DNA from 4 places in the Methylomonas rapida genome. Region 4 is predicted to be linked to each of the others. Evidence: riboswitches for the same ligand, from Rfam matches in the RefSeq annotation. Region 4 holds a riboswitch; each other region holds the start of a gene.
What was found. Region 4 has a riboswitch for cyclic di-GMP ahead of NM686_RS04785 (hypothetical protein). Riboswitches for the same ligand answer to the same signal wherever they lie in the genome.

Region 1: it holds a riboswitch for cyclic di-GMP, as region 4 does, so the genes downstream of both, NM686_RS08160 (hypothetical protein) here and NM686_RS04785 (hypothetical protein) in region 4, are expected to answer to the same signal.
Region 2: it holds a riboswitch for cyclic di-GMP, as region 4 does, so the genes downstream of both, NM686_RS01275 (choice-of-anchor E domain-containing protein) here and NM686_RS04785 (hypothetical protein) in region 4, are expected to answer to the same signal.
Region 3: it holds a riboswitch for cyclic di-GMP, as region 4 does, so the genes downstream of both, NM686_RS11600 (hypothetical protein) here and NM686_RS04785 (hypothetical protein) in region 4, are expected to answer to the same signal.

What each region holds. Positions count from the first base shown of each region.
Region 1 covers NZ_CP113517.1:1,714,154-1,721,892, forward strand. The annotation lists gene NM686_RS08145 (DUF3570 domain-containing protein) at 99-3,818, opposite strand; gene NM686_RS08150 (DUF4266 domain-containing protein) at 3,805-3,999, opposite strand; gene NM686_RS08155 (TlpA family protein disulfide reductase) at 4,055-4,543, opposite strand; cyclic di-GMP riboswitch class I at 5,268-5,348, shown strand; gene NM686_RS08160 (hypothetical protein) at 5,458-6,276, shown strand; gene NM686_RS21730 (cytochrome c peroxidase) at 6,700-7,739, shown strand, end outside.
Region 2 covers NZ_CP113517.1:273,382-281,120, reverse strand. The annotation lists gene NM686_RS01285 (hypothetical protein) at 24-611, opposite strand; gene NM686_RS01280 (thrombospondin type 3 repeat-containing protein) at 704-2,659, opposite strand; gene NM686_RS01275 (choice-of-anchor E domain-containing protein) at 2,721-3,863, opposite strand; cyclic di-GMP riboswitch class I at 3,935-4,017, opposite strand; gene NM686_RS01270 (undecaprenyl-diphosphate phosphatase) at 4,576-5,403, shown strand; gene NM686_RS01265 (calcium/sodium antiporter) at 5,464-6,438, shown strand; gene NM686_RS01260 (MMPL family transporter) at 6,441-7,739, shown strand, end outside.
Region 3 covers NZ_CP113517.1:2,448,682-2,456,420, forward strand. The annotation lists gene NM686_RS11580 (SulP family inorganic anion transporter) at 1-959, shown strand, start outside; gene NM686_RS11585 (REP-associated tyrosine transposase) at 1,134-1,616, opposite strand; gene NM686_RS11590 (transposase) at 1,680-1,856, shown strand; gene NM686_RS11595 (hypothetical protein) at 2,385-2,672, shown strand; gene NM686_RS11600 (hypothetical protein) at 2,647-3,468, opposite strand; cyclic di-GMP riboswitch class I at 3,537-3,617, opposite strand; gene NM686_RS11605 (cupin domain-containing protein) at 4,069-4,359, opposite strand; gene NM686_RS11610 (sodium ion-translocating decarboxylase subunit beta) at 4,437-5,564, opposite strand; gene oadA (sodium-extruding oxaloacetate decarboxylase subunit alpha) at 5,625-7,430, opposite strand; gene NM686_RS11620 (OadG family protein) at 7,522-7,739, opposite strand, start outside.
Region 4 covers NZ_CP113517.1:1,001,524-1,009,262, forward strand. The annotation lists gene NM686_RS04760 (DUF2380 domain-containing protein) at 1-345, opposite strand, end outside; gene pta (phosphate acetyltransferase) at 339-2,471, opposite strand; gene NM686_RS04770 (FHA domain-containing protein) at 2,776-3,420, shown strand; gene NM686_RS04775 (PilZ domain-containing protein) at 3,426-3,797, shown strand; gene NM686_RS04780 (hypothetical protein) at 3,877-4,140, opposite strand; cyclic di-GMP riboswitch class I at 4,447-4,526, shown strand; gene NM686_RS04785 (hypothetical protein) at 4,621-5,361, shown strand; gene NM686_RS04790 (VPLPA-CTERM sorting domain-containing protein) at 5,427-6,233, shown strand; gene NM686_RS04795 (fused MFS/spermidine synthase) at 6,425-7,739, shown strand, end outside.

The DNA.
Region 1 (7,739 bases), 710 kb from region 4:
GTAAAAACCTTCGCGATTGGAAAAAGCTAAAGCTTTTTCACTCCAGGCTCAATCTGGGAGTGCAATAGCTTTAGCTATTGCCGAATAGCGCAAGCGTTTCAAAACGAAAAACTCCAGGTGGCGGTCAATGCGCCGTCCCGATCCAACTGATAACCGTTGAAATCCGTAGCGACAGGTTGCAGCCATTCCACGCTAAAGTTATTGCCGGCAAAGCGTCCCTCCGGAATGGAGGCATTCAGGCCAAAACCCACATCCCAGAAGCGACCGCCATAATTGGCCGGAAAATCGACTGGTGATGTCGTCTCATGGGTTTGATTGGTTTCTCCCCGAATACGATCCTGCCAGGTATAAACTCCCCGTATCGTGGCCGACAACCAATTGAAAATATTATAACTACCCCAGCCGGTTGCTTGAAAAATATCGCCATAGGCGTAACCGTACTCGTTCTTCTGCAAGCGTTTGGTACCATTGAGCTGTCCGCCCCAGCCCCAGTCGTCGATGTGGCCCGTATAAGTCAAGCTGGGCTTGAAATCCCAAGTGCCGCTGCCTAGCTGCATGCCGTAATCTTGCAAAACAGCCGTGCCGGTTTCGCGCTCCGTGCTGGCGCCATTATCCTTTAAACGGCCTTGCGAAATTTCCGCATCGATGGCGCCCGTGGGTGCGCTCATGCCTATGCCGGCATGCACATGATGGGTGCCATCATCCATGAGTTTGACCATTGCCACGGCCAGCGTATCGCCGATGTCGTTGCTGGTGTGCTTGCTGCCGCCATGCTCGCCCTCATTGCCGGGTTGCAATGAGTCGCTCATGGTCATGTCCATGCTCATCAATTGCGGCATGATCATCAGCGTCAACCAATCGGTTGGCGAGTACATCAAATCCAGCATGTGCATTTGCATGTGCATTTTGGTGGGTTTGTACAGGCATCCGTCGCTGACGGCGCAGGCATTGCTCACCAGCAAGGCGTCGCTGATCTGATCGCTGCCGTGCAGCATGGAACCGCTTTGTACGCCGTATTGGTAGCGGTAGCCCACCATGATTTCATCGGCCTGACTCATCATGTGCCCAAACATCACGCCGGCCGGTATCGGTGCGCCATGATGGTGGTGGTGATGCATGTGATGATCGCCCGCGCCGCCGCCCATCGAAAAGGGTCTGGCCGCGAAATCGATGTTCAAATTGGCATGGGCCATAAAATATTCAAAATCAGCATAATCGCCGACACCGCCGCCGCCCAATTTCAAGCCGCCGGAATGAAAGGTGTATTCAAAGCCGGTTTCCAGGGTGATGCCGCGGGCAAATTCCTTCGTTATGGTGATTCCTGGCGTCAGATTGCCAAATGCCGATAGCCTGAAATCGCTGGAATAATAACCATCCGCGCGCGGAGCCAGAAAATAAGGGGCAAAAAACTCCGCTTCCGATTGGGAGTAATACCGCAGCGATGGCGTAACGGTAAAACCACCGGGCAGGGACTGGAACCATTTCAGTTCGAAAGTGTGGGAGTTTATATTCCAGTCGTCGGTATAAAACCGATAATCGAAATGAACGGAGGCATCCAGTTCGGGGATGTGTTGATTCAAACGGTTTGAGGTCGAAAAAATATTGCGTTGGCTGGGGCGGTTTTCTCTGAATAATTCTATGCCCACCATTTCCAATGACGTTAATTGCCCCCAGTTGAAATCCTCGTCGGCGGATTCCAGTAAGGCATATTCTTCTGGCGTTATTTCGCCGCGTATGTAAACGTATTTATAAGGATTGCTGAGGTAACCTTGTTGATGGCTGTAATTGGCCGAAGTTTGAAACAAGGTGTTCTTGCCTAAAACCTGCGATAAGCCCAAGTTGAAATTATGGAAAGTGCTGGTTTCTTTCAAGTCAGGATAATTAGGCGCCGCTTCATCATGAGAGTGACCGGATGCTGCGTGACCGGTGCTGCGGTTAATGTCGTTGCTCGTGACGCCGTAGCCACCGAATACGGTGGTTGATTTGTCGTTGAATTCGTGACTGACGTTCACCGAGCCGAAATTGGACAGAAAATCAGGCTCATCGGATAGACCGCCGGAGAGGCTCAAAGTGGTGTCGTCAAAAAAATATCGCGTTGTAAATTGCGGCATGGAGCGAGTTTCCATGGGTTGCAAGGCAAAGCGTTGCACGATGGGCGTATTTGTTGGCACCATGCTGTCCAGCAAAGAGCGATAGGCGTCGACTTTGGCTTGAAATTTGAGGTTTTCGACCAATTGCTCGACATCGCGGAAGGCGTCTTCCTTTTCCTTGTTCAGGTTGGCGATATCCGCTTGATATTGTTTGGTAAGTGATTCTATCGTTTCGTTTTTTTTGCTGGCGGCGGCATCGATGGCTGCATTTTGTTCCGGGCTTAGGTTTTGTGCGGCCAAGTCGGACTCAAATTGCGCTTTCCGGTTATTGATTAATGTTTGATATTGGCTATCCAGATTGGCTTTGAACTGGGTTAAGTCGGTGTTCCAGCTTAACCAGGCCGAGACGGGTGAGACAGCGATGTCGTCGATTTCAAGCGCAAAATTAAATGTAGCTTTGCCTGTATTATTGATGTTTGCGTAATGTAGCCAAGCGGCCTTGATGTTGCGAAAACCACTGTTTAGCGGCAAAGTACCCACGAAGCCATTGTAAATCGTTTGGTAGGCTACACAGCTTGCATAATCGGTGCATTTGCCGCTAAGTGTAGGCTCTGCTAAGTTTGTGTTGGTCGCTTGATTGAATCCCAATATCTCGAAATAATCTACGCTAGGATCGTGATCGGGATTGGGTGTCACGCCATCCGCTAAAAATTTTGCATACGGGTTTTCACCTTTATATGGAGAATTTATTTTGATCGAATCCAGACTGAAAGCCGAGGAGTCGAGCGCCCTGATATAAATCCCGCCGGAGTCGTTGTGGTAGGTAAGGGCGCGGTTGCTTGTGGTGCCGCCTTGATGCAAATGCGCGTTTGGGCCTGTGATGTCATTAATTGTACCGACGATGATACCGTTTTGGCTGATACAGTCGCCGCCTGGGCATAGCCCGCCTGAAATGGGGGAGTCGCTAGCCTTGCCATAATAAGCGCCCGCGGTAAGAACGCCCTCGAAATTGACAGTGGTCGATGTTTTGATGCTGCTGGGTTCTGGATGGCTTGCCTGGTAAGTCGCTAAATCGTTGGTTTTTTGTTGGTTGTACAAGGCAATATCATTATCCCTTTGTTGTCTCATTGATGCGATAAAGGGACCGACGATCGAATCGAAAGTGTTCGTGTACTCGGTTTCTACATAAATTTGCGCTTGATACAGATTGAAATCAAGCGATTTCAAGTCATTTTGATGATTATCATTGATCTGAGATTGGAGGGTAATACGATTGTTCGATATTTGATCTTGCGAGTTGCTGATTACGTTCGCTATTGTAGAGCCGCTTTCCGTATAGAAAGTATCCAGGCCAAAGGTCAAAATATTACTTTTAGTGACAATGGGAGAGGCGGAGGATACTAAGTCTTCATAGATTATTTTGGATTTCTCTTGTCTCGGCAGGTTGGTCAGGGTAACTGGTAGGCTGTACATCGGCGTGGCACCCGAGTAAGTATCCCTATCCAAACTAAACGACAGTTCGATACGATCGGTCAACGGAATCACGGCGTCAGCGTGATACACATCGACCTTCATCCTGTTGTTGTTTTCTTCGTAATGACCGTAGCTGACGTTGGCGTTGATATTGGCCGCGGGTACGGCCGCAACTGCCTGCAAACCGGGCAAGCTCAACGCGGCCGATGTCAGCGCGGCGAGCGCCGCGTTTTTTTCCACTTTAGTTGCAGCCACAGCCGCCACCCGCGCCGCTATGTCCGCCTTGCGAGGCCTCCTTGCTGGTGAAGATATGATCCCGGAACCGGTTCAGGTTGGGATTGGGGTTGATGCTCATGTCCTCGCGGGCCAAATTGCCTCTTTCCCAGGGCGACACCTTGCTGCAGCCCTGGGCAAGCAAGCAGAGGCAGCAAGCCATAACTTTCAGATACGACAAAAATAAGCGCATGGTATTGCAGGTGGATGTTGCGGAGTTATTCAGCTAATAGCTTTTCGACATGCTGTTGAATGGTGGCTTCGTCGCCGTCCCGGAAGCCTAGATGCACTAAACGGACCGTGCCGGTTTTGTCGACCAGATAAGAGGATGGCATGGCCTTGACGTCGAAAACACCGGGACAGTTACCGTTCGGATCGAACGTCATCAGATAGTCAACCGGATTGGCTGCCAGAAATTGCTTGGCTTCATCGCTGTTTTCGTCGACATTGATGGCGACGATTTCAAAGCCGTCTTTTTGTTTTTCGTTACGCAGACTATTCAGGAAAGGCATGGATTTCTTGCAAGGCGGGCACCAGGTCGCCCAAAAATCCACCAATACCACTTTGCCTTTATAAGCATTGAAGTCCAGTTGCGCGCCAGTATCGGCAAGTGTGGCTTGGCAGCTCGGCACGGTTTGGCCTTGATCCGTCGCATAAGCGTGGGACGATAGGGTCAGGATGACGGCGAGGAGTAATGATTTTTTCATGTTATTCAGCAGGGTAGAGATAACGGTTTGACTGTAATTTGAAGCAATAATTATGCCTAATAGGTGGGCGGATTTGAATTCCTGTTCAGGATTCGCGAATGGCGCCACTCGGCAATGGCTAAAGCTATTGCACTCCCGAAATGCCGCTGGAGTGAAAAAGCTTTAGCTTTTTTCAAATAACGCTCATGAAGGCTATCGCCCCGTCCAATGAAAGTTCTAGCTGTAGGAGCGACGCATAGTCGCGAATTGAAGCCATTTATCGCGACTGTGCGTCGCTCCCACCATGACTTTCAGAGTCGGATTTGTGGCCCGAGAGGGGGCAAATTTTCAAAGGTGTTTTTGTCATTCCGGTAGGGATCACAGGAAATCAGGCCTCAAGGATGGAGCGTAGCTTGCCATTGCCGGCAGGCATATTAAATCCGACAAAGAATTAGGCGCGGTTCTTCAGTCGGGAGGCTAATTCTGACGAAATCCAGGTTGTATTTTGCTTGCCAGATGAGCGGCAGACGGCAGGAAAAAGCGTCGTGCTGGTTTTTCTTGTGATAAAAGGGCAAAAAACCCATTGAATGCCGATAAATAACATAGTTCAATTTAAAAAGAGGTGTGCTCTCCTGTCGCGTCATGAAAATCGTTAGATATTTTCTTTGGGTTGCTGTTGGTTTCTTTGAATATTATTTCAGGATAATACATTGACAAAAATGGCCTGTGTTTTGCTTTATGACTTGTTGAAAAATGCCAAACCCGTCGCGAGGCGGGGACGGAAAGTCGCGAATCTCTTCATTCAGGAGATGGTCGGGCTGCCATTCATGGGATGTTTTCGTTTTGTGCCCTGCGTGGACAAAAGGATCATCTAGGCGCGATTTTTGTTTTTAATATGGATTAAATCGCTGTTAAACGATATTAAGGAGTATTGAATGAATAAGACAAAGTTGGTTTATGGGGCGGTGTTTGGTTTGCTGGCATCCGTGGCGGGAAGCGCGAATGCGGCAATTACCAGTCCAACCGTTGTGGATTTTGGATACAAGCCTAATAGAACTACCCCTGATACAGTGCTGACCGCGGGCGCGTACTACGGAAAGGCAAATGTGGCGCCTGTCGGTGCGGAAATATGCCCTGAAGGGGATTGTGTGCTGCAAAACAGCATGGTGATTGGTACCATCGGTGATCCTACCGGACCTAATGCCCATCTTCACCAGGGCGGTTCGACGGCTGATCGCATGCTGGCTTATCACAACGACTCTGGTGGTGTTTATTTCAGAGCCGATGATATGTCGGCTTTTAGCTTTGATTCGATCAAGATTAGCTCGCCATACAGCGGCGAAAACCCTTTGGCAAAATATTTGGCCGATGGCGTGACTTTGAATCCGGATCATGATTCGACTCTTGATTACTACGAAATATTAGGGTTTGACACCGCGTTCAACCCGGATTTGTGGAATGGCGATGGCACAAATTACAGCACGGCTGTTGCCTATCAGACGATTTACAATGGCTTCAATGATACGCTTTCCCTGAATGAAGACTTTCGGAATGTAAAGGCGGTCTGGATTCACTATGCGGGGGCGCAGAATGTTGGTTTGGCCCAATTTCCATTCAAGGTTCAAATCGACAATATTGCGGTGAGTGCTCCACAAGTCACCTCTGTTCCCGTGCCGGCAGCAGTCTGGATGTTCGGTAGCGGTTTGCTGGGCTTGTTGTCTTTAGGCAGAAGAAAGCCAGCCTTATCGGCCTGATCTGCTCTTAGCCGTTCAATCAAAAGCCGTGCATCGCATGCAGCGATACACGGCTTTTTTATGTTGTATCCGGGGCATTTGTCCATGCCGGTATGTGATTTCGCCCATTTTGTAGTTCGCATGGCAGATTGAGCATTCGATTCTTATTGACTAACTGTATGATTGAAAAACTATATTTAACTTATGGTTTTGATTTTGCTTTTCGATGTCTGCTAAGGATATGGTCGTGCATAACTTTCCTGTAGTTCAACCCACGCCCCAACCCTCTGGAGAGGGTAAAGGTGGATGTTATTCAAGGCCAAATCCTCAATCGGGCGACAAATTCCGGGCTTGCCGGGATTTGGGGAGCAATGCTGGTTCCCTGGTTGCTATAGGAACGTCGGTCTGTGCGTTGAGTGCCGCTAATTTATTACTGAGGTGAAGATGAGGATAAACAAGATATTGGGGTTGAGTTGTTTGCTGCTGGCGCAGACGGCCTTTGCTCATGGTCCCGAGCCCTTGCCATTGCAGAATGTGCCGATTCCGCATGTGGATGGGAAACTGGGCGGTGCGGATGTGAATTTTTTACCGGAAGACGGGCCCGATTCGATTGTCGTCGACAAGGAAAAAGCCATTGCGCTGGGTAAGGCCCTGTTTTGGGACATGAATGTCGGTAGCGATGGCATGGCTTGCGGTTCTTGCCATGTTCATGCCGGGGCCGACATCAGGATCAAAAACCAATTGAATCCTGGCGCCAAAAGTGCCACCGGCAATGGGGATACCTTTGAGCCGTTGCCATCTGGCGCGGCGGGCGGCGCCAACTATACCTTGACCCAGGATGATTTTCCCTTGTATCAATTTGCCAACCCTTTTGACAGAAGCAGCGGCAAAACCTTTTCTACCGATGACGTCGTTTCCTCGGCTGGCACCTTTAGCGGTGACTTCGTCGGTGCATCCAAGTTTACTGGTACCAGTGACGAATGTAGTCGAAGCGTCGATCCGGTATTTCATGTCAACGGTGTTGGCACGCGTAGGGTAGAGCCGCGTAATGTGCCGACCATGATCAATGCGATCTTCAATTATCGTAACTTCTGGGATGGCCGGGCCAATAACGTTTATAACGGTGCGAGTCCTTGGGGAGATCGTGACGAAAACGCCGGCATTTGGGTCAAAACCGGTGCCCGTAGCGTGGCAAAAAGGAAATTGCAATTGACCAACTCATCGCTTGCCTCATTGGCCATGGGGCCGCCTCTGAATGATGCGGAAATGTCCTGCCGGAAGCGGACTTGGCCGGATATAGGCAGAAAGCTGTTGTTGCGCCAACCCCTGCAGTATCAAAAGGTTCATCATCAAGACAGCGTGCTTGGGCCTTACAGTCTGAGCGTCGACGGTGATTTGAAGCCAGGATTGAACACGACTTACAAGAGTTTGATTACGCAGGCGTTTAATCCAAAGTTTTGGTCGTATACCCGTGTCGGCGAGTT
Region 2 (7,739 bases), 730 kb from region 4:
TGAGTCCATGCCGAATCGACGACTTATTTCGGACGACGGCGTTTCATCGAGCCTGCCATGCCGACTAAGCCGGCGCCAAACATCCAGGCAGCGGCTGGTAACGGCACGACTTGTACCTGGCTATTGACAAAATTGACATCGAGTCCGGTCACGCCTTTTAGGAAGCCGATGCTATAGGCATCGTTGCCCAGAGCCAATGCGCTTATATCGCCTGCATTGCCGAGTACGCTGAAGGTAAAGCGGGCGATGCCGAAATCGGAACCCGCATTGCTACCGTTGGTGATGCTCATGAAGGCGTAGTCGATAAGTCCCGAAGCCGCGTGTGCTTCATTGATGAATGAAGATTCCCAGGGTGGATTGGCAACCGCGCTGGAAACATAACTCAGCACGCCAGGGTCCCACTGCAATGAGAAGGCCGCGCCATCGGGGGCCAAGGTGAAATTTTCGCCGATCAGATCGATCGTCAGTAGTTCGCCACTCGCTACGGCAAGATGGTCGCCCTGACTAAACCTGACCACGTTGGTCAGCGAGGCCGAAGCCTGGGGGCCAAATAAAAGCAGCGTCAGCAGGCCGCAGAACAGGGAAAAACGACGAGTGTTTTGGTTATGCATATTAAATCTCCAGTCAATGTTTTGGGTATTGGGTAACGATTCATGTCTTGCAGGTTCACGCAACATCCTTGTCGCGCTAGCCTTTCAATGGATCAAGGCAGCAAACCGGCGGGCCCTGGCGGCTTACCCAGATAGGTTTTTGCAATATTCAAATCCATAGGATCGACGATGCCGTTGCCATTGAGGTCGTGGTTGGGTGAAACCAGGCCCAGTTTGGCTTTCAGCGTGTTGAGATCCAGCGGATCGACCACCTTGTTCTGATTGAAATCGGGGTCGCAGAGATTGCCGTAACCGTCGCCATTGGTGTCGCGTTGGTTGGCGTTCGCGACCAAGGTGCAGTTGTCTTGATTGTCCGGCACGCCGTCGCCATCGCTATCGATCGCTGGCGCCGCGATTGTTTCGTTGAACTCGGCACTGGCGATCACACTGGATTTTTGGCTGGAGGCATCGAACATGGTCTTGAAGTCGACGACTTCGGCCGTGGCGGTGTCCTCGAACAAATCCCGGGCGAAGGCATGCGACAAGGTCTGGTACACCAGTTCGGCCTTGACCGTGTAGTTCCCGGCCGGCAAGTCGGCAATGCGATAACGAATTTGATCGCTGCCGCCGACGAAATTGCCGTCCGCCAAAGCCTCGCCGACCACGCGCACATCGGCTGGCGAGCTGGCCTTGTTGAAGCCGGCCGGCAGGATGCGGTTGTCCTTCAGGTATTCCTTGCCGCGCAGCAGGGTATAAGTCACTTCGCCCAGGTGATTGCCCATGATGGCTTCGTAGACTTGTACCTGATCCTGTGACGTGATCAGGTCGTAATGCGGCTCGAAAACGCCTTCTTGCTCGTCGGCATCCACACCTTCTATGCTGCCGTCGGCATTGACCTTGCCGGATTCCCACACCGCCTGATTCTGTTCATTCAGTACGACGACATGTAAGTGCGCGCGTCTGGACGGATAAGCGCTCGGCAGCTTGTGGCCGGTAGTGCTATTGATTTGCAACGTGAAATCCAGCGTGCCTGCGGTTGACTGCTGATCGATGACGCTCACCGTGGCGGCACTTTTCAGCATCGTGTCGGTTTTGGCGATGGTTTCGGCAAAGTTGTTGGACAACACGCCGAGCTGGGTTTTGTTGTTGTTCAATATGTCCAGCATCAACTTGTTCGCGCCCACCAAGTCATGAATCGCGAAGTTGTTGCGCTGCACGCTGTACCAGGGCGGCCGGGTGGTGATGATCACGCCGTCGGTTCGGCTCATATGGCAGCCTTGGCAACTTTTCTGATTGACGTAGCTGCTGTGCTCCCACTCCATGTAGGGCGTTTGTTCCGGAAACTCGCTTTCCGGCGTCGTGCTCAACACCTTGCCGTCTTCATCGACGTAAGGCGTTTTCAGGTTATGGCAGGATGCGCAAAGCTTGGACTCCTTGATATGCGCGCTATAGACCGGTGTGTAGCCGGTGTTGTTGATCATCGGATTGGCGAAAATCGCGGTGTCGCCGGGACCGCCGAATGGGCCATAGATGGTCTTGGTGGTATTGATGTTGAAATTGCCAGACATCGCCGGCAATGTGCCCAAGGTGCTTGAGTTCGGAATTTGGTGGCATAAGGTGCAGCTTACACCGTCCATCGCGGCGTCATGCCTGGGATGCCCTGCAGTCAGGATGCCGCCGTCGAAAAGCGTTTGCGTGGCCAGCGAGCCGTCTTTCTTGGCCTCGTAACTGGCCATCGGCGCATGGCATTTGCTGCATTTGTCGTTGATCAGCGCTTCCAGTTGCGGATGCTTGGCGATTTCGCTGCGCACCTTGGCGCGCCAGAAAGGATCGCGGGCCGAATTGGCCATCATGCTCGATGACCAGTCGGTGACGATAGACACATCGGCGCCGTTTTTGTCCTTGATGCCGTTATGGCAAAGAGCGCAATTTTGCGAGCCGGAAAAATGCGTCGTGGTAAATGCTGGGTTGCCGCCGGATGCCGGCGGCGCGACAAAGGTCCCGGCGACTACGACCGATACTGGCAACAAAGTCGCCAATGTCAGCATGATTATTTTTAGGGTTTTCATGACAGGTCTCGAATAGAGGGGAGAGCCGAACCTCCTGTTCCGCTCCGCCCTGCATTGATTTTTAAGCGAGGCTACGCTTACGGCGGCCGATGCCAACAAAGCCCAGCAAGGCGCTACCGAACAACCAGACAGCGCCAGGTAGCGGTACCGCCGTGACGTTGCCGATCAGATTCAGGGTCAGTTGATAGTTTTGACGCGTGCTGCCCGCGCCGAAATCCGCATCGGACAGGTTCAGCAGGTATTGCGCGCTGAAACTGCCAGCGTTGGCTGTCAGCAAATTGGCGATGAAGCTTTGGCTGCCACCCTGGGCCAGGTCGGCAAATGCCGACAGGCCGGTATCGAATGCCCCGGCATCGCCGCTGGCGATGACGCTATCCAGGTCCAGGCCGATACGGTCGGCATTGGCCAGGTTGAACAACCTAAAATTCAAGGACGCGGTGCTGTTTTGCGCAACATTGCCGAAATCCAGGGTCAGGCTGGTGGTTTCGGCGTCGGTGTCGAAAGAAGCCAAGGCGTGCAGCAAGTAGCTGTAGCTGGCCTGTAAGGTACCGGACCAATCGACGGTATACGTCGCGGATGAGCCGCTGGCCTGGCCCTTATAACTGGATTGGGTGACCGTGGCCGACAGACTGGGTAGCGTCAAAGTCGCGTCGACGCTGCCTGTGCCCGCATAGGCGTCCAGGTTGCTGCTGTCCACGCTGGCAGTGCCATGAGTCGCGGTGGCTTCTGACGTGGATGGCCCCCAGTTGCATGAGATATTTCCGGTTTTACCCATCGCCAATGAGCAGGAGCCGCCCTCCAGGGAAATCGCGGGAGCCAACGGGATCTGGGCGCCGGCTGCGACCAGGGCGGCGGAACTGGCGCCGCTTCCACTCACGGTTTTGCCTTCACCGTTGCCCTTATAACCGGAACCGGAAATGGATTGCGTGCGGTTGGAGTTCAGTTGCAGATCGACGCCGGTCAAAACCCCCATGGCGGCGTTGAACCGGGCTACCGACACGGTGGCCGCGCTTGCGCCGTCGTTGGTATTGGTTAGCGATTTCGGGCCGCTGGCATAGGGATCGTTTGGATAATCCTGCGCGGCCGTAACCGAAGCAGAGCCAGTGAAGTTGATCGGTCCGCTGGTCGTGGTCAAGGCGGCCTGAGAGATACCGCTTGCCCCCAGTAAGAGCGCAATGGCTGTCAATTGAAAATGTACTTGCATGAAATTTAGTCCGTTATGTTGTAGTGAATGCATTCCGTGATACGCGGCCTGGGCCGCCCCTCCTATCACATGAGGGCAATCCGGCTGTCTTGATCGTCGGCAAGACCCGTGACTTTCCGAGCCTCGTTTCGCAACGAGGTTGGCGATAAGTGAAAGCATTCAGGTCAGCAAGGATTTTTCATCACCCTGCCGACTTGCGATGCGTAGTCACTCCTAACAATATTCAAATGTTGTAATACTGTTACTTTTTGAATAATCAAAATTTGTGCCACTTGCTCATCTCCATGTCATCAATTGCCTACAGCGGGACGGAATGTTTTCCGGTAGCGAAGCGTGCAGTGCGGCTTCGGCGAATTACGGGATATGACCTATTCCGGTTGTGGGATATGCCGGATGTGGCGTATCGGGTTATCCGCTGTCGATTCTGGGCGTCAGTGGTAAGAACAATCGAACGGCCAGGGCGCCGGGTGGCCGCATCTGGGTAGGCAGGCGACATTTATGCGCTGCGTTGGAGGAAAATTTTGCCGGGGCTTGGTGATTCGCAGTCTAGGCTTGCTGGCTAAAGTTATGTAAGTGCTGGCATTTCGACTATAATCCGGCCCCGTTTGCATGGTTTTGGCCCTGCTGATTCCCAACTGCTTTCTAAATAGCAACTACCCGATCAATATGCTGATTTTTTTCTATACGCCGATTCGGCGCGGAGTATGCCGATATGGACATTGAACTACTGATTAAATCCCTGATTTTGGGCGTGGTCGAAGGTTTGACCGAGTTTTTGCCGGTTTCCAGTACCGGTCATTTGATTCTGGCGGGCGATCTGCTGGACTTTAACGACGAAAAGGCCAAGCTGTTCACCATCGTGATTCAGGTTGGCGCCATCCTGGCGATTTGCTGGGAATACCGCGTCAAGATCGGCTCGGTACTGGCGGGCTTGACCAGCGAGCCGCGGGCACAAAAATTCGTGCTGAACCTGGCCATTGCCTTCATGCCGCTGGCATCGCTGGGCTTGTTGTTCGGCAAGCATTTGAAAGCCTTATTGTTCAAACCCATTCCAGTGGCACTGGCATTCATCGTCGGCGCGCTGGTGATCATCTGGGCGGAAAAGCGGGAGCATAAAGTCCGCGTGCATGAGGTGGAGGACCTGAGCATGCTGGATGCGCTGAAGCTCGGTATCGCGCAAGCCTTTGCGCTGATTCCGGGCACGTCGCGTTCCGGCTCGACCATCATCGGCGGCCTGTTGTTCGGCTTGTCGCGCAAGGCGGCGACCGAATTCTCGTTTTTCCTGGCCATACCCACGCTGATTGTCGCCAGCTTGTACGATTTGTACAAACACCGCGACTTATTGCATCTCGACAGCGATGCCGCCTCGTTCGCGGTCGGTTTGATGGCGGCCTTCGTCAGCGCGCTGGTCGCGGTGAAAGGATTGCTGCGTTATATCAGCCATCACGATTTCATCATTTTCGCCTGGTATCGCATTCTGTTCGGCCTGGGCGTGATTGCCACGTCCTATAGCGGCCTGGTGCAGTGGACCGTCGATTGATTTGATCGCGGTATCGTGTCGCGCGTTTCCCCCATTTGTTGATTTTTTGAAAGGTAATTTATGGCTTTGCCACTGTTGATGATATTTCTGGGCTTGATTATTTTGGTCTGGAGCGCCGATTTGTTTGTCGAGGGCGCGGCCGCGATCGCCGATCATTTAGGGATGTCGCCGATACTGATCGGCATGGTGGTCGTGGGTTTCGGTACGTCGGCGCCGGAACTGTCGGTTTCCGCGCTCTCCGCATTGGAAGGCAGCCCCGGTATCGCCCTCGGCAATGCCTATGGCTCCAATATCACCAATATCGCGCTGATCTTGGGCGTCACGGCGGTGATCAGCCCGATCGCCGTGCATTCGCAAGTGATCAGAAAGGAACTGCCCATTCTGTTCGGCGTGACCTTGCTGGCCATCGCCCAGCTTTATGACGGTGATTTGAGCCGCCTGGATGCCGCCCTGGAATTGGTCGTATTCGCGGCCGTCATGACCTGGATGGTGATTCAGGGCATGAAAACAGCGAGCGCCGATAAACTTGAGCAGGAAGTGCAGGCCGAACTGAAGGAACACGCCATGTCGCAATTTCAGGCCTGGATTTGGCTGATTGCCGGTCTGGTGCTGCTGGTGATCAGTTCGCGCATGCTGGTTTGGGGCGCGGTATCGATTGCGCGGGACCTGGGCGTCAGCGATCTGGTCATCGGCTTGACCATCGTCGCCATCGGCACGTCGCTGCCCGAGCTGGCATCGTCGATCATGGCCGCGCGCAAGGGCGAACACGATTTGGCGGTCGGCAACATCATCGGCTCCAATTTGTTCAATACCCTGGCCGTGGTTGGGGTGGCCGGCGTGATTCATCCGATGTCGATTCCGCTCGAGATCGTCAATCGCGATTGGCCCTTGATGGCGCTATTGACGCTGGCGCTGTTCGCGATGGGTTACGAACGCAACGGTAACGGCAGTATCAATCGTCTGGAAGGCACAGTGCTGATTGCCGTCTACGCGGGTTATACCCTTTATTTGATCAACACGGTGGTGAGCGCTTAACCATGTCGATCGAACTGCATTTACGCAATCTGGCCTATCGCTGGAGTAACTGGTTGCTGTATTCGCCCGCGCTGGTGCTGGCCGCGGCGGCAGTGCTGGCCTATCTGGCCGTGGAATACACGGGCACGCATCTGAGCGTCAACACGGATACCGCCGAGCTGATCGCGCCGGAATCCCAATTTCAGCAGAATCGGCGCAAGTTCGAGCAGCAGTTCGGCCAGGAAGTGCATACCCTGCTGTTGGTGCTGGAGTCCTCCAGTCCGGAATTGACCAAGGCGGCCGCGCAGCGCCTGGGACGGGAATTAAGGGCCGATAGCGAACATTTCAGTAAAGTCTACCGTCCCGACGAAAACGTATTTTTCCAGCGCAATGGCTTGTTGTATCTGGATAGCGACAAGCTGCAGGATTTTTCCGTGACGCTGGCACAGGCCCAGCCCTTCATCGGCCGCATTTCGCAGGACCCTAGCCTGAACGGCTTTTTCTCGATTTTCGAGGATGCGCTGAACGCCGAAAGCAAGACCGAGGAAGTGCCCATCGACCTGATGTCGCTGATCGACAAAGTCAGCACCTCCCTGCATAAGACTTTGAATGGCGAGACCGACCTGCTGTCCTGGGAAAAGTTGATCGCAGAGAACAATATCCGGGAAGGCCAGTCCGACAAGGCTTTTATCTTCGTTACGCCCAAGTTCGACTATAGCAGCATTCTGCCGGTCGAGCCCGCCATCAATGCCGTTCGCGCCGCCGCCAACAAGATACAGGACCCCAACATGCCGGCGGTAAAGGTCTGGGTTACCGGCGAAGTCGGGCTGGAACATGACGAAATGGCCGGCATGAGCGAGGGCACGTTCAATGCCAGCATTTTTTCCGTCGTGCTGGTCTGCGGTATTTTGCTGATCGCTTACCATTCCTGGCTGTTGATGTTGGCCACGCTGCTGACGCTGACCTTGGGCATGATTTTCTGCGGCTTGTTTGCTTCGGTGGCGGTCAAGGAACTCAATCTGATCTCGGTTGCTTTCGCGGTTTCCAACATCGGCCTGGGGGTGGAATATGCCATTCATTTTTGCCTGCGCTATCGAGACAATCTGGATATGTACGGCAAGGACAAGCTCAAGGCGATACGGCAGGCCGTGCTGAATACCAGTCCGTCCTTGATCTTGTGCGCGGGCACGACCTCCATTGGCTTATTCGCATTCGTGCCGACCGATTATCAAGGCATTTCCGAGCTGGGTTTGCTGGCGGGCACCAGTTTGTTCATCTGCCTGTTCGTGACCTTGACCGTGTTGCCGGTATTGTTGCGAGTC
Region 3 (7,739 bases), 1.4 Mb from region 4:
AGCCCGACCCTTTATTTAAAGTTCCAGCCAACATCAACGTTGACGGCCCGTTTCTAGTATCCATTCCTGATAGTTTGTTCGACAGCTTCCATTTTCCGGATTTTTCAAAAGTCGCTAGCCTGGCTTTTTGGGAAAGCGTCGTTTCGATCACGCTGATAGGCAGCTTGGAAAGCTTGCTCAGCAGCGCCGCCGCTGACAGGCTGGACCCACAAAAACGCTATTCAGACTTGAACCGTGACCTGCGGGCGCTCGGCATCGGCAACTTGGTGTCAGGCATTCTCGGCGGCTTACCGATGATTACCGAAATCGTGCGTACCTCGGCAAACATTGATTATGGCGCACAAAGCGGCTGGTCGAATTTTTTTCACGGTGCCTTCTTATTGCTATTCATGCTTTTGTTTCCAGGGATAATTGCGACCATCCCCTTGGCTTCTCTTGCTGTGCTGCTGGTCTACATCGGCTTTCGCCTGGCTTCGCCTCAAGCTTTCGCCAAAACACTGGATGTTGGCAAAGAGCAATTATTCATATTCGTCGTGACTATCCTGGGTGTTATTGCCAGCAATCTACTAGTCGGGGTGTTTATCGGCATCATCGCAAAACTGCTGATCCACTTGAGTCGCGGCGTTTCCCCGAGGAATTTGCTGAAAATTTCTTACCAGATTGAGCAACAAGACGACCGTTTTAGAGTCACTATTCGTGGTTCGGCGGTTTTTTCCAATTTCATTGCGCTGAAGAGCGCACTGGCGACATTACCGGATAGACACCAAGTGATTTTTGATCTGGCCGACATCTATTTGATCGACCATACCGTAATGGACTTCGTCGATGCGTTTCAAGCGGATTATAAGGAGCGTGGTGGGCACTGCGAAATTCACGGGCTAGATAATCACATAGCCTATGCGGGACATGAGCTGGCTGCCCGGATTAAATATCCTCGGGAAATAGATAGAGCGCTATAAAAAGCAATCACACCTCAGCGGGGCGGGTTATTCAACCCGCCTCGAACGTTTTGGCTAAGCTTGAAAAAAGGCCGAAATGTCGGGACGGGGTTACCAACTTCGTGCGGTGCAAGAATTGCAACCAAAACCGCTCAGTGTGAACCATAGCGATCGTCTTGGCATAAAGAAGAACGATCATAAAAACGACACAACCAGTGCCGATGACGAATTCGCGGACGACCACCGCCAATACTCGGGTCGCTCGACATAGCCTTTGCGAACCGGGTTTTCGTGGATGTAGTTCAGTTTCTGCAGATAAAACGCCGGATTCTCGATTTTCTTTGGCGCATTGGTATCATGCCAGAAATGGTATTTTCCTGATTCGTCGATAAACAACTCCAAAACCCGCGACTCATGGGTCTCGATATTTTCCTTGAGTTTCTTCGAGGTAAAGCGTTTGAAGTCGCGCAGAAAACCAGCTACATCCGGCGAGGTCACGATCAGATGCAAATGATTCAGCATGAACACGTAGCCATTGAGCTCTAAACCCTTTTGCTGCTGGCAATAGCGCAACGAATCCGCCAATATTTGCCAGCGGTTGAAGCGATCGAACAGGTAATACCAGCGTTGGACGGTTAGCGTCAAATAATAGGTGCCGCTGTTGAGTTCGGTTGCTATCCCCCTGCGTCAGAATAGTTGTCGCCTCAAATTTTCAGACTGTATGAAATTTGAGATTTAAACATGAAGTATTCAAAAACCCGTTATTCTGATGAATTCAAAGAACAAGCCTTGGCCAAAGTCTATAGCCGAGGCAATCGCAGCATACAAGCCATCGCTGATGAATTGAATCTCAGCGTGCACACCTTAAAAACCTGGATGAGCCACACAGCACTCGACGATAAGAACTGTCGGCCATAGGCATCGGTCACCAGGGCCAATAAGCCGTTTTGGTAAGAGAGTTCTGTTTTATTGTTATTGCGGTCAGTGATGGATTTCAGCATCCAAGGCTCAACGGCAGCGATTCTTAGCGGATTACCGGGAATTTTTTCGAAGTGGAAGCTTGTGCCGCCCTGCCGATTGGTAATATCGATCGAACCGTCGGAATTTTGGATGACGGTTTGCTGTGTGCCGGAAATGGATGAAAGTGAACCGCTCCTGCCCGAGCGTTGATATTTGGTGACGATCCCGCCCGGACTCATTTTGAATACATCGCTGCCTTGGGTGAACAGAAAGATGTTGTAGGAGTGACTCCAACCAAAGCCCAATACGGTGTCCAGGGATGCGCTTTCGCCGTTGGCATTGTTGCTGGCATAACGCAGGGATAGAGACAAGCCTTCTTCGTTAGTACTGGATGTCGTCAGGACAGGGTAGGTTTCACCAAAGAGCCCTTCGGTATTAGAAACGAAACTGTTCGTTGAGCATTCACTACTGGGGCCGTTGAGGCTTGTGCCATCAGAACTGCATTGTTCAGGGCAATCTGAGCATGATTTTGCTGAACACGTGAAACCTGTGGCGCCTGTTATGCAGAAAACCCGTTTGGCACCGATGAATTTGGCTTCGACGGGACTGGAAAGCAAAACCAAGGCAGTGAAAAAAGTGGCTACAAAGAAGAAAATCCGGGCAGTTTGGTTCATGATGAACTCCTTTAGGCTTTCGCCTGCTTGCCGTTGGGGTAAGGATTTGTTGTCAGACGGAATTGATAATTTGCCTAACACCTGTGAAAACGGCGCATGATGGTTACTCCCAATAAAATTAAGGGCAGTGTCGCCGGCGTGGGTACCGTATAGCCGTATATTTCGGAGTCTGCTTCCGCGCTGATTTGATAGGTCTTGTTGTAATCGAGCAGGAACGAAACCCTTAAGGTACCTTGATTTTCGTGCAGGATGGTCGTGTTAGTACCAGAGATTGAATCCTGGAATTGATCAAAGGACAACAGTCCGTTGATGTCAAATAGTCTGAGGGTAGCGATGTGGGTGATGTCGACAAAGAAGCCTTCAGCATCAGCCGTTCCCAAAATACTGCCTTGATAATCCAATAAAAAATCGACCCATACACTGGTTTCGGTCGCATTGGGATTGGTGATCGTGAAGAAATTGTCAAAGGCAGACACCGCAAAGCCATCGGCCTGCATGTATTTGCGTTCCAAGTGAAGATCGGAATGCGTCGTGCCGGTTATGCCGGCGTTTGGATCAAGGCCAATTTGAGTGCCATTTTCCACAGTATAGTCAGCCAAGGAGCTGACATGGGCTGTGTTTGCAATTGCCTGGATTGAGCCATCATTGCCAAATAAAGAATTGCTGTCATTATCAGGAACGCTGTCGGAATCCGCCGCATGCGCTCTGACATCACCGTACCAGACATCAGTCCACTGCAGTTGTGCGCTGGTATCGCTCAAGGCAAATCTTAGGTTGTTGATCGCCATGTTGCTGGAAGCAGCCACAAATGCGGCTTGTACCTGTCCGGCGCAAAAAAATGCCAAACAAAAAAACGCATTCACTGTGTTCCGGAAAAATTTCGCATGTGTTGCCATGGCACTCCCCTTTGATATTTTGGACATAAAAAAGCCGAACCGCGAGATGAGACTTTTACGCTGTCTCTCTCGGCAGTACGGCTTTCCTATTTCTGGAGGATCCGTGACTTTCTGTCCCTACCTTACGGATAGGTTTAGCGAAGGTGAATTTTTTCGCTATATAACATCTGGGCTATGTGCTTGCAACCAAGTTTTTAAGTCAGTATTTTTTAGAAAGATTATCTGCCTTATTGATACAGTTAATCATCGAAAGATGAGAAACCACGAACACTCAGGCAGTTCCTAGCGAGCAGAAATTGTTCGGCCACAGCCATTGAGCAGAGTATTTTATTTGGCGGCTATGAGCATTCGGCGAGCGTTGTATGGGAAAACAGGAACCTGCATACCGTGATTGCGCCTCTATGGCGAAAATGACAACGGGGCATGTATACAATCGTTATAAATGGCGGCTTTGCTGGATGCAAAACCGCCCGAAGATGTCTTTGTTAGTTCAATCCATGCCTTATGCACTAATCCGCATGGATGAGCGATTTTATCTTCGATGGCTCTGAAGATACCCGCAGCAAGGCGGGTATCGTAGCACCAAGAGATAACTATGGCTTAAATGCCGTTGGGGAAATCGTAGCTGTAATGTTTGCGCAGCGGTTTAACGACTTCCCATTGGCTATCGAGACCGGCCGGAAATACCACCAAGTCGCCCGGCACAATACGTACTGGCTCTCCTCCCGCTGGGGTAACCAGGATTTCGCCATCCAGCACGTAGGCGCATTCGGTTTCGTCGAAATCGATCGGGAATTTGGAAACTTCTTTTTCCCAAATGTCCCAGTTGGAGACGCCCAGTTCCTGTAAACGTTCTTCGCTGGGGTTGTGTTCAATTTTGATTTCTGTCATGTCTCAAATCTATTCAAGTGAAAATAAGGCGATATTCTAGCATTTTGCTGGCCCAGTCTCGCCGAAACTGTCCAATATCAGCGCACCAAACTCAGCAAAACACCTGCCGCCACGGCCGAGCCGATCACGCCGGCCACATTAGGCCCCATCGCGTGCATCAACAAAAAGTTGTAGGGATTACTTTCCTGGCCGACTTTATTGGCTACCCGTGCGGCCATTGGCACAGCGGATACTCCCGCGGCGCCGATCAAGGGATTGATGGGCGTGCTGCTAAAGCGGTTCATCACTTTGGCCATCAATACGCCACTCGCAGTACCGATTGAAAAAGCAATCGCACCCAGTCCCAGAATGCCCAGAGTTTCCAGTTTCAAAAAAGCCTCGGCACTCAGTTTAGAACCCACGGAAAGTCCCAGGAATATCGTCACGATATTGATCAGCTCATTCTGCGCGGTTTTGCTGAGCCTATCCACCACGCCAGAGGCGTTCATCAAATTACCCAGACAAAACATGCCTACCAAGGGCGCGGCAGATGGCAGCAAAAACGCCGTCAACGTAACCAGCATCAGCGGAAACACGATTTTTTCGGTTTGACTGACGGTACGCAGTTGCTGCATTTCGATTTTACGTTCGTCTTCTGTGGTCAAGGCCCGCATGATGGGCGGCTGAATCAACGGTACCAGGGCCATGTACGAATAAGCGGCCACGGCAATCGCACCCAATAATTCCGGAGCCAATTTGGAGGCCACATAAATCGCCGTCGGACCATCCGCGCCCCCGATGATCGCAATCGCCGCCGCTTGTTTCAAATCGAAGGACATGCCCGGCACACCATTCAATGCCAATGCGCCGAACAGCGTGCCAAAAATGCCAAACTGCGCGGCGGCCCCCAATAACAGGGTTTTGGGGTTGGCCAGCATCGGGCCAAAGTCCGTCATGGCTCCCACGCCCATGAAAATCAACAAGGGGAACATGCCGGATTTGATGCCGCCATACAGATAGTAAAGTATCCCTCCTTCTTCGGTCATGTCGGCGACAGGAATGTTACTCAGAATCGCGCCAAAACCGATCGGCAACAACAGTAAAGGCTCGAAACCTTTTCGAATCGCCAAAAACAGCAGCAAAAAGCCCACCGACATCATGATGATCTGCGGGCCACTGATGTTGTAGAGGCCTGTGCTTTCCCACAACAATCTTAGATTTTCCATGAATGATCTTTATTGGTTTCAGACTAGATGGCGGAGCCCAAGCGCCGCCACAAGAAGTTATTAAAGGGTGACGAGTACGTCGCCGACCGCGACACTGTCGCCTTGCTTGACGTTGACCGCGCTGACGATGCCGCCCACTTTGGCGCGAATCTCGGTTTCCATCTTCATTGCCTCCATGACCATTACCACATCGCCTTCGGCAATATGCGCACCGATATTGACTTTAACCTTCAGCACCACGCCGGCCAAGGGCGATACCACCACGCCGTGACCACTGACTATCGGCGGCGTTACGACCAAATCAGGTCCGACAGGCGTGCCTGCGGATGCCTGTATCGAAAGGTTGGCCCCACCCGGTCCTACCGCAACATTGTAATTGCGTCCGTCGACATTGACGGTGTAAAGCTCGGTCGGTCCAGCCGTTGCAACCGGCTGACTGGCCGCTGCGGCGACCGCACTGGAGGCCTCGGGATTGGGCGCGGGTTCAAACGCCGCCGGATTACCGCGATTTTGCAAGAATTTCCAGCCGACTTGCGCGAACATGCCGTCGATCAAGGCGTCTTCTTCGACGCATTCCGCCAATTTAACGCCTTCCGCCGTGGCCTTGCGTTTGACTTCGGCGATCAATTTGTCCATTTCCGGCTGCAATAAATCGGCCGGGCGACAGGTAATCGGCTCCGCGCCGTTCAGCACGCGGGCTTGCAATTCCTTGTTGACAGGCGCTGGGGAAGCGCCATATTCGCCTTTCAAGACGCCGGCGGTTTCCTTGCTGATGGTTTTGTAGCGTTCCCCGGACAACACGTTCAATACGGCTTGGGTGCCGACGATTTGCGAAGTCGGGGTCACCAACGGAATGAATCCCAAGTCTTCACGCACACGCGGAATTTCCTTCAGCACTTCGTCGAATTTATCGGCGGCGCCCTGTTCCTTCAATTGACTCTCCATATTGGTCAACATGCCGCCCGGCACTTGCGAGACCAGGATACGACCATCGACGCCTTTCAAACTGCCTTCGAACTGCGCATATTTCTTCCGCACTTCGCGGAAATACGCGGCGATTTTTTCCAGTTTGCCCAAGTCGAGACCGGTATCTTGCGGCTGTCCTTGAAAGCTGGCGACGATGGTTTCTGTGGGACTATGACCATAGGTCATGCTCAGGGATGAAATCGCGGTATCTGCATTATCCAGGCCGGCCTCGACCGCCTTGACATAAGTGCCCACGCTCAAACCAGTCGTTGCATGGCATTGCATATGAATGGGAATCGAAACCGCTTTTTTCAGCTTGCTGACCAGTTCGTAAGCGGCGTAGGGCGTCAACAAGCCGGCCATGTCCTTGATACAGATCGAATGCGCGCCCATGTCCTCGATGATGCGACCCTGCTCGACCCATTTATCGATGGTATGCACCGGACTGGTGGTGTAGGAAATCGTGCCTTGGGCATGCGCATCGGTATTCAATACGGCCTTGACCGCGCGTTCGATATTGCGCATGTCGTTCATCGCATCGAAAATGCGGAACACGTCGATGCCATTGACGACACAGCGTTCGACGAATTTATCGACCACGTCATCGGCATAATGGCGATAACCTAATATGTTCTGGCCGCGGAACAGCATTTGCTGACGCGTGTTGGGCATGGCTTTTTTCAAGAGGCGCAAACGCTCCCAAGGGTCTTCGCCGAGATAACGAATACAAGCGTCGAACGTGGCACCACCCCATGACTCGATGGACCAGTAACCGACTTGATCCAGCTGCTCGCAGATGGGCAGCATGTCTTCAATGCGCAAACGGGTTGCCAGAATCGATTGATGGGCGTCGCGTAGCACGACTTCTGTAATGCCTAAAGGTTTTTTTACCTTTGCCACTCTTGTTTCTCCTTATGATGCCTTTTGGGTCCGGCAGCCATACCTTGCGGGAATTTCGCCGATGCGCCTGAATCAGGATTCAGAACGACTGTTAATTTTTTTGCTGATATTTTTTACGATACTGATGGACCGCTGCGCTGATCGCTGCGATCGTGCCGAGGTCATCGCCGTGATGATTGCCTGCATGCTGGCCCGCCGGAAGTTCCGGGAAAAACCGCAACAATACCGACGACATCAGCCTGATTGCGACGATCAACATCGCCAAAAAAGCGTAGACCATGCCCATGCCAATCAGCATGAGCTCAATTC
Region 4 (7,739 bases):
GTAGGCAAACAAGAAACTGGGCTTATGCAAGCGGCCAACCAATACGTAGTCGGCGCCGGCGCGTCTTCCCAGTTCGGATGCGACATCGGCATGATCGAACAAATAGCCCACGCCGCTATTGGCCGCTTGTTGGGTGTCTAACGGAATCTCGACGATTTCGTAGCCGGCGGAGCGTAATTCGCCTTCCAGCAAGGGTTTGATCGAGGCCGTGCGTTCGATTTCCGCCGGCACGCCGGGTGCAAGGGTTAAATCCTTCAGTTCGAAATCCAGAATGGCAATGCGCGGAGCGGCATGCACCGAGCCACTGATGCAGCTTAACAACAGCAGGTGTTTTAAATTTAGCATGTGTTGCCGACCTCCTGCGCTTGAATCGCGGTGATGATGACGGTGTTGACGATATCCGGGACGGTGCAGCCGCGGCTGAGGTCGTTGACGGGTTTGTTCAGGCCTTGTAATACCGGGCCGACGGCGATGGCGTCCGACGAGCGCTGTACCGCTTTATAGGTATTGTTGCCGGTGTTGAGGTCGGGGAAAATGAATACCGTGGCCTGGCCGGCCACCTCGCTGCCGGGCAGTTTGGTTTTGGCGACGCCGGAATCCACGGCGGCGTCATATTGCATCGGACCTTCGAGTTTCAAATCCGGACGCAAGGCTTTGGCGATTTTGACCGCCTCACGTACCTTGTCGACGGCTTCGCCCTTGCCGGAATCGCCGGTGGAATAGGACAGCATCGCCACTTTGGGTTCGATGTTGAACATGCGGGCGGTCTCGGCGGAATTGATGGCAATGTCGGCCAGCTCCTGGGCGGTTGGATTGGGATTGACCGCGCAGTCGCCGTAAACCAGCACTTCGTCTTCCAGACACATGAAAAATACGCTGGAGACGATCGATGCGCCCGGTTTGGTTTTGATGATCTCGAACGCCGGCCGTATCGTATGTTGTGTCGAGTGTACCGCGCCGGATACCATGCCGTTGGCAAAACCCAAGTGTATCATCAGCGTGCCGAAATAGCTGACATCGGCCATCAAGTCGAACGCCGTGGCATAAATGACGTTTTTGTGCTTGCGCGCCTCGTAATAGGCTTGCGCGAATAGCGGGCGCAGCTCGGACGTCATCGGGTCGATGATCTCGACATCGTCCAGTTTCAAGGCTAGTGACTGGATTTTTTGCCGGATTTCGGTTTCGTTGCCCAGCAGCGTGATTTTGACGACATCGCGCAGCAACAAGATTTCCGCGGCGCGTAAAATACGCTCTTCGGTGCCTTCCGGCAGCACGATGTGCTGTTTCTTGGCCTTGGCGCGTTGCAGCAGGTCGTATTCGAACATCAGCGGGGTCATCTTGTGCGTGAGGTTGCTGCGCAAGCGCAAGCGCACTTCGCTCATGTCGAGGTTGCTTTCGACCAAGCCCAAAGCCTTGGCGATTTTTCTGTCATCATGCGAATGCAGGCGGGCCGGCACCTGGCTGATTCGCATCGCGGTGGTGAAGGTATCGGAGTCGACCCCCAGAATTGCAAAGGGCGCATCGCCAAGCCCGTCTATCAAGGCTTGTACTTGCTTGCCCGGTTTTTGATTGCCGGTCAACAACAAGCCGGAAATTTGCGGGTAATTGGTCGAATGGTAAGCCATCAGGCTGGCCAGAATGATGTCGGAACGATCGCCTGGGGTAATGATCAAGTCGCCGGTCTCGACATAATCCAGAAAATCCGGCACCAGCATGGCCGCCACTTTGTATTGATGGACCTCGCGACTCAATGCGTTGTTGTCACCGGAAAATATTTTCGCTCCCATCGCATGTACGATGTTGCCTATGGTCGGCTTTTCAAGCGACAACTCGACCGGGACGATGTAAATCGGGAAATCGTTGGGGTGGCTCAACATGGCGCGCAGCGGCTCTATCTGGCCGGGTTCGACACCGTTGATGATGACCGCCAGCACATCGCTGTCATGCTGATGCAGTTCATGCTTGAGGTGGGCAAGACTGTTTAGAATCTGTATATTGTCTTGCCTGGAACCCGGTATCACCGGCATCATTTGGCAATCCAGATTGTTGGCGACCTGGGCGTTGAAATCGAATTCGAAAACCGCGTCGCGGTGGCTATAGTCCGAGCCCATGCAAAGCACGAAGTCGCATTTCGCCTTCAATGCCCGGTATTTTCCCAGGATGATTTTGTGTAGTTCATCGTATTGTTCATCGGCGACCAGCGCGCGGGCATGGTCGCTCTTGCAGCCATACATGGCTTCGTAAGGGATGTCCGGCTGGTAACGATAGGTAATGAATTGGATCAATTCGTCTTTTTTGTCGCCGGCTTGAATGATGGGGCGAAAAAAGCCAATTTTGCCGGCATAACCCGTCAGCATCTCCATCATCGCCAGCATGATGATCGATTTTCCACTGTTGCGGTCCGCGCCTGTAATATAAAGGTTCCGCGATTGAAACGATTGTTGTTTTTTTTCGGTGGAAGAATTAGTCATCGTCATGGTCGGCTAGGGTGGCGGCATTGATTTTACTGTAAATTCGACCGGATAATAGGCCTTTGTGTTATCGAGTCGATGTTTATCTTCACGGATTTTGCCAGAATTGACGTTCCGCTGGGCGAATGCCGCTTTCAGGCGAATGTGGGGGCTTATTTGCAACGTCCCCGGAGCAGCCGAGCGTGTGATTTGTGGACGTAAAATTGCCAAGTAAGAAAATCGAAAATTATCGTTTATATCACTGCAGGCTTCCTTTTAGCGTCTATACTACAATTCGGTCGCAGGGACTTATAGAAAAACAGCAATGGCAAAATTTACCGTCTATTTCAAAGATAAACCCATTTTTTCAGGTATTTACGATTCCGGCGTGGTGCATATCGGCCGGGACGACACCAACGAATTAGTGGTCGATAGCTTGGCGGTGGCGCCTGCCCACGCCGTGGCGGTCATCAAGGACGGCAAGTGCGTCATCAAGCAACTCAACGAAAAATTTCCGCTACTGGTCAATAATCAACCTTCCAAGGAATGGAATCTGCAAAACAACGACGTCATCAATGTCGGCAAGCATTACATCGTTTACAACGCGACCGAATTTTTTCATCAGCCGGTCGAATCGCCTCAAGCCGCGTCTTCCCAGGACCCTGACCTGGAGTTTTTGAACGAGAAGCTCGAAGCGGGCGCAAGGCAGCAGGAAGGCAAGCTGCAAGTGATGGATGGACCTCATATCGGTCGCATTCTTACGCTGAAAAAGGCCATGACGCGCCTCGGGCACGAAGGCGCCGGCGTGATAGTCATTGCCCGGCGTAAGGATGGTTATTATGTGTCGGCCTTGCAGGGCCACGACGGACTGCGGCTGAATAGGGAGCCATTGGGCGAGCGAACGGCGTTGCTGCGAAACAATGACGTGATCGAGGTGGACAAAACGCCGATGCAGTTTTTCCTGGAGTGATTCGGGTGACGGCAAAAACAGACGGCGAGAAAAGGCATTTCCAGCGCATCTTTTATGACGCCGAGGCATCGTTGCTGAACGATGAGTTCACGCTACCTTGCCGGATTGTCGATATTTCACTGAAAGGCTGTCTATTGAATCTGGAAAAGCCTTGGCCGGGTTCGGCGACGACGCCTTGCATGCTGATACTGAACCTCTCCGACGAAGCATCCATACGCATGAAACTGACTTTTGCTCACGGTTCTGGCACGCTGGCCGGTTTCAAATGTGACGATATCGACATCGACAGCATCACCAATCTACGCCGGCTGGTGGAACTCAATCTGGGGGATAGCGCGTTGCTGGAGCGTGAGTTGAGCGCGCTGGGCGGCTGGTAACTTTCTTCGACGGCGCCCTGTTTTCAGGTTTTGAGGTTCTGCAACCGCGGGACTGGTAGTCTTTACTGGTGCGCGGGCATTAAATCCAGGCCTGTTTTCTATCCAGCCACCTCAGGCTTAGCCAATACCACAGTGTCATTGGCAGCATCATGGCAAACCACTCCCAATCATCCATCAAAAACAGTTTGTTTATCCATTGGCTGTCATTGAAATAATGACTCCAGGGGATGCAATAAAAGCTGAAGACGATGCTGCTCCAGAGCAAAATCAGCGCGCCTCTTCGCGTCTCGATACTCGAAAATGCCAGAAATACCCAAATTGGCATGTCCTTGGTTTTTTGCATGCAAAATTCTCCGTAATAGATTGAGTTGATCAAGCAATTATTGCGCCCATTTTACAAAGGCGCAATTTGGCCGGCCATGGCCTGGAAGTCCGCGATCGAGATTGAGGCATTTGGCCTGAAAACTGCGTGATTTCCCATAATTCTATTCGCGAAAAAACATTTTAAGAATATTACCGAATGATGTAATTTTTTGAAACCTAGTGCTTTAGTGGGTTTTGGCATGAAAGCTGTCTCCAAAATATTGGGTTGAGTTTGTTGTGAGCGTTTTGGCCAAAAATATCGCATCAGATTGTTTGGTAGAGCTAAGGTCAGCCTGGCCACACCCGGCGCGAGGCGGGGTCGGAAAGCCACGGGTCTCAAGGAAATGAGATAGCCGGGTCGCCTCCTTTAGTGATGGGGAGGTCAAGATGGAGGTTAGGGCTATACCTTGTCTTGAACATTACTGTTTACTTATCTTGTCAACAGTATAAAGAGGAAATTATGAAAAAAATCGTTATGTCGTTACTGGCCCTGGCTAGCTTGCTATGCGGCAGCCAGGCATTCGCTCACGTGTCCTATCGTGACTTGAGTGTTTTAAGTCCATTCCAACGTTCAGTGACCAGCAATGTCGGTTGGGCTGATGCCGCGGAAGCTGATTGGGGCGATAGCCACCATGGCGCGTTTTTTAGCTTTACCCTGGCGACCGATCAACAAGTGAAAATCGATGTTACAGGCCTGGGGCAAGGCACTTATGCCAATTTGACTGCCGCGGGTTTGCCAAACGCTAGCACGCCTACCTATAGCACGGTTGCCGCGCTCACCGACGTGGGTTTCAGCTTGTACAAAGGCTTGTTGCCTGCTTCGACGTATGAAGGCGCCACGAACAGCGCTACAGGCGAGTTATGGATCGATTTCGCCGCGCAAGGTAAGCAAGGCGGCTGGAATGCGAATGGCGACATGACGCTGTATAACAACTCGGGTCAATCGGGCACGCTGGAATTTTTGCAAGCCGTCAACAACAGCCTGACAAACGCCGAAAGCCTGACCATTTTTCTGACCGCGGGCAGCTATACCATCACGGCCGGTGGCGCCATCGATCCAGCTAGCGGTGCTCACTCTGGCACATATGGTATCCAAGCCAGTATGGCGCCGGTCCCTGTTCCGGGTGCGGTATGGTTGTTCGGCAGCGCGATGGCCGGATTGATCGGCTGCGGTCGTCGTAAAGCAGTGGTTGCGGCTTAACGGCATCTCGCGGGCCTTGGTTTTGCAGCCAAGGCCTTATGTACTGAAAATCAGAGGAATTCTTGATGACAAAGAAACGACTAAATAAAGCCATTATCGGGATCTTGGGCGTGGCCGCAATCTCCGTATCCACCCAGGCCAGCGCCTTTACCGCCGTATCGTTGGGCGTTTTCACCGGCGACACGATCTCGCGCGATGATGCGACGCCTTACAAATCCTGGTCGGATATTCAAGCCAAAAGCAATATGGGCTGGGTGCATACAGCCGACTGGTTCAAATTACAGGTTGGTACGCAGGCGGACATAGCCGCTGGAAACACGTTCAATGTCGGATTCAGTTTGACTTCTAGAGGGACTAACCAGCCTCTAAATACCGGGGGGTTTAGCATTTGGACCAGCGGTACCAGCGCCATCGCAGAAGGCGGTGGCTTCCATGAATACAATCAGGTGCGCGGTCGCAATGACGGTGGCGTGACCACGAATAATGACATCGGTAATATCGTCGATGGACACGATGGCTGGGTCGGTTATGCGCAAAACGGCCTTTCCTTTAAGAATGGTGATCTCGATGATGTCGCCCATGGCGGCGCCTGGAACACCAATTCGCCTTTTTTGAGCGGTGGCGCCGCAAGTGCGTCGGCGAGCGCGGCAACCTTGAATCTGTTTGGCTTGAAGGCGGGTTACTATCTGATTGGCTTGGGCGGCGTATGCCCGGATAACGATTCGAGCTGCATGGGCCAATCACCGGCTTCGCGCCAATATACGTTCTCGGTTGCCACTGCCGCGCCGGTTCCCGTTCCTGGCGCCGTCTGGTTGTTCGGCAGCGCGTTGGCTGGCGTGGCGGGCATCAACCGGCGTAAACGTGCGGCTTGATCGAAATCTCAAGGAAAATGGACAGCCTGAGGGAAATGGGCAACACGTTTTGAACAGGATGATTTAGAACGCAGGGATGTTAATGGATTGACCTTGCCAGGAGGCAGACGACCCCGAATCACGGAATGGAGCCGGTTCGGGGTTTTTTATGGGTAAAAATTGACTATCCAAAATTGAACTTTTTGAATCCTATGGCCAAAAACAACAATCATCATCCCGCAAGTTTGTCTCGTCTCGACGCGGCGCCAAGCAAGGTTTTTCTATGGCTTACTGTCACCCTCAGCGGTGGCGCCGTGATGATTCTGGAACTTTTGGGTACCCGAATCATTGCGCCTTTTTACGGCGCCAGCCTATATGTCTGGTCTGCGCTGATTTCGGTCACAATGATTGCCTTGGCTTTGGGCTATTATCTCGGCGGTTTTCTGGCGGACCGATACCCAAGCCTTCGTTTGGCGCACGTGATCCTATTGGCGGCTTGCGCGACGAGTTTGATTCCCTTCCTTAGCGGGCCCATCTTGAACCTGACCAATCCACTGGGGATGCGGGCTGGCGCATTTGCCAGCGCCATGTTGTTATTTTTCCTGCCGTTGACGGCCTTGGCGATGGTGGGGCCCTTTGTCATCAAACTGGCGACCGAAACACTGGACGATGTCGGCAGTACGGTGGGCTCCGTTTACGCCATCAGCACCGTGGGCAGCGTGCTGTCTACCTTGATGCTCGGTTTCTTTTTGCTGCCGGCGTTTGGCAGCAGAACCATCATTTTCACGCTCGGCTGGGTGCTGGCATTTTGGGCCATTGCCCTGATGATAAAGGACAAATCCGGCTTTGCCCGCATTTCGACGATAATTCCGTTGCTATTCATCGCCCTGGTCGCCGGCTTGCTCAGTGCCAAGGGTTACGCGACTTCCAGACTAACGGACAGCGGTTTCAAGGTCATGCATCAAGCGGAAAGCAATTATGGCTGGGTCAGGGTGGTGGACAATCCGCAAAATGGCACGCGCCTGCTGTTGTCGGATGCCTCGGTGTTAAGCGCCACCGCCTTGCGGGATGGCCGGACCCTGCTGGATTATCAAAACATCATCAGTTCATTGCCGATTTTGCTGCCTAGTCATAATGATGCGCTTTTGATTGGCTTGGGTGGCGGGCATATCGCCCGGCAGTTGAAAGCCAGGGGATTGACCACGGACACGATAGAAATCGACCCCGTGGTGGCTGATGCGTCATTGAAGTTTTTTGATTTCAAGCCTACCGGCGATTTCATCGTGGGTGACGCGCGGTATGAAATAACAAAACTGCGCAAACGATACGACCTGATCGTTCATGACTGTTTCACGGGCGGCACGGAGCCCGTGCATTTGCTGACGAGAGAGATGTTGAGCGATTTGCGCGGCTTGTTGACGGAAAAGGGCATGCTGGCCTTGAACTATGTCGGCTTCACGCGCGGCGAGGGCACGGCCGCGGTGGCGTCTGTGCATAAAACGCTGAAACGGGTTTTGCCCCATGTGC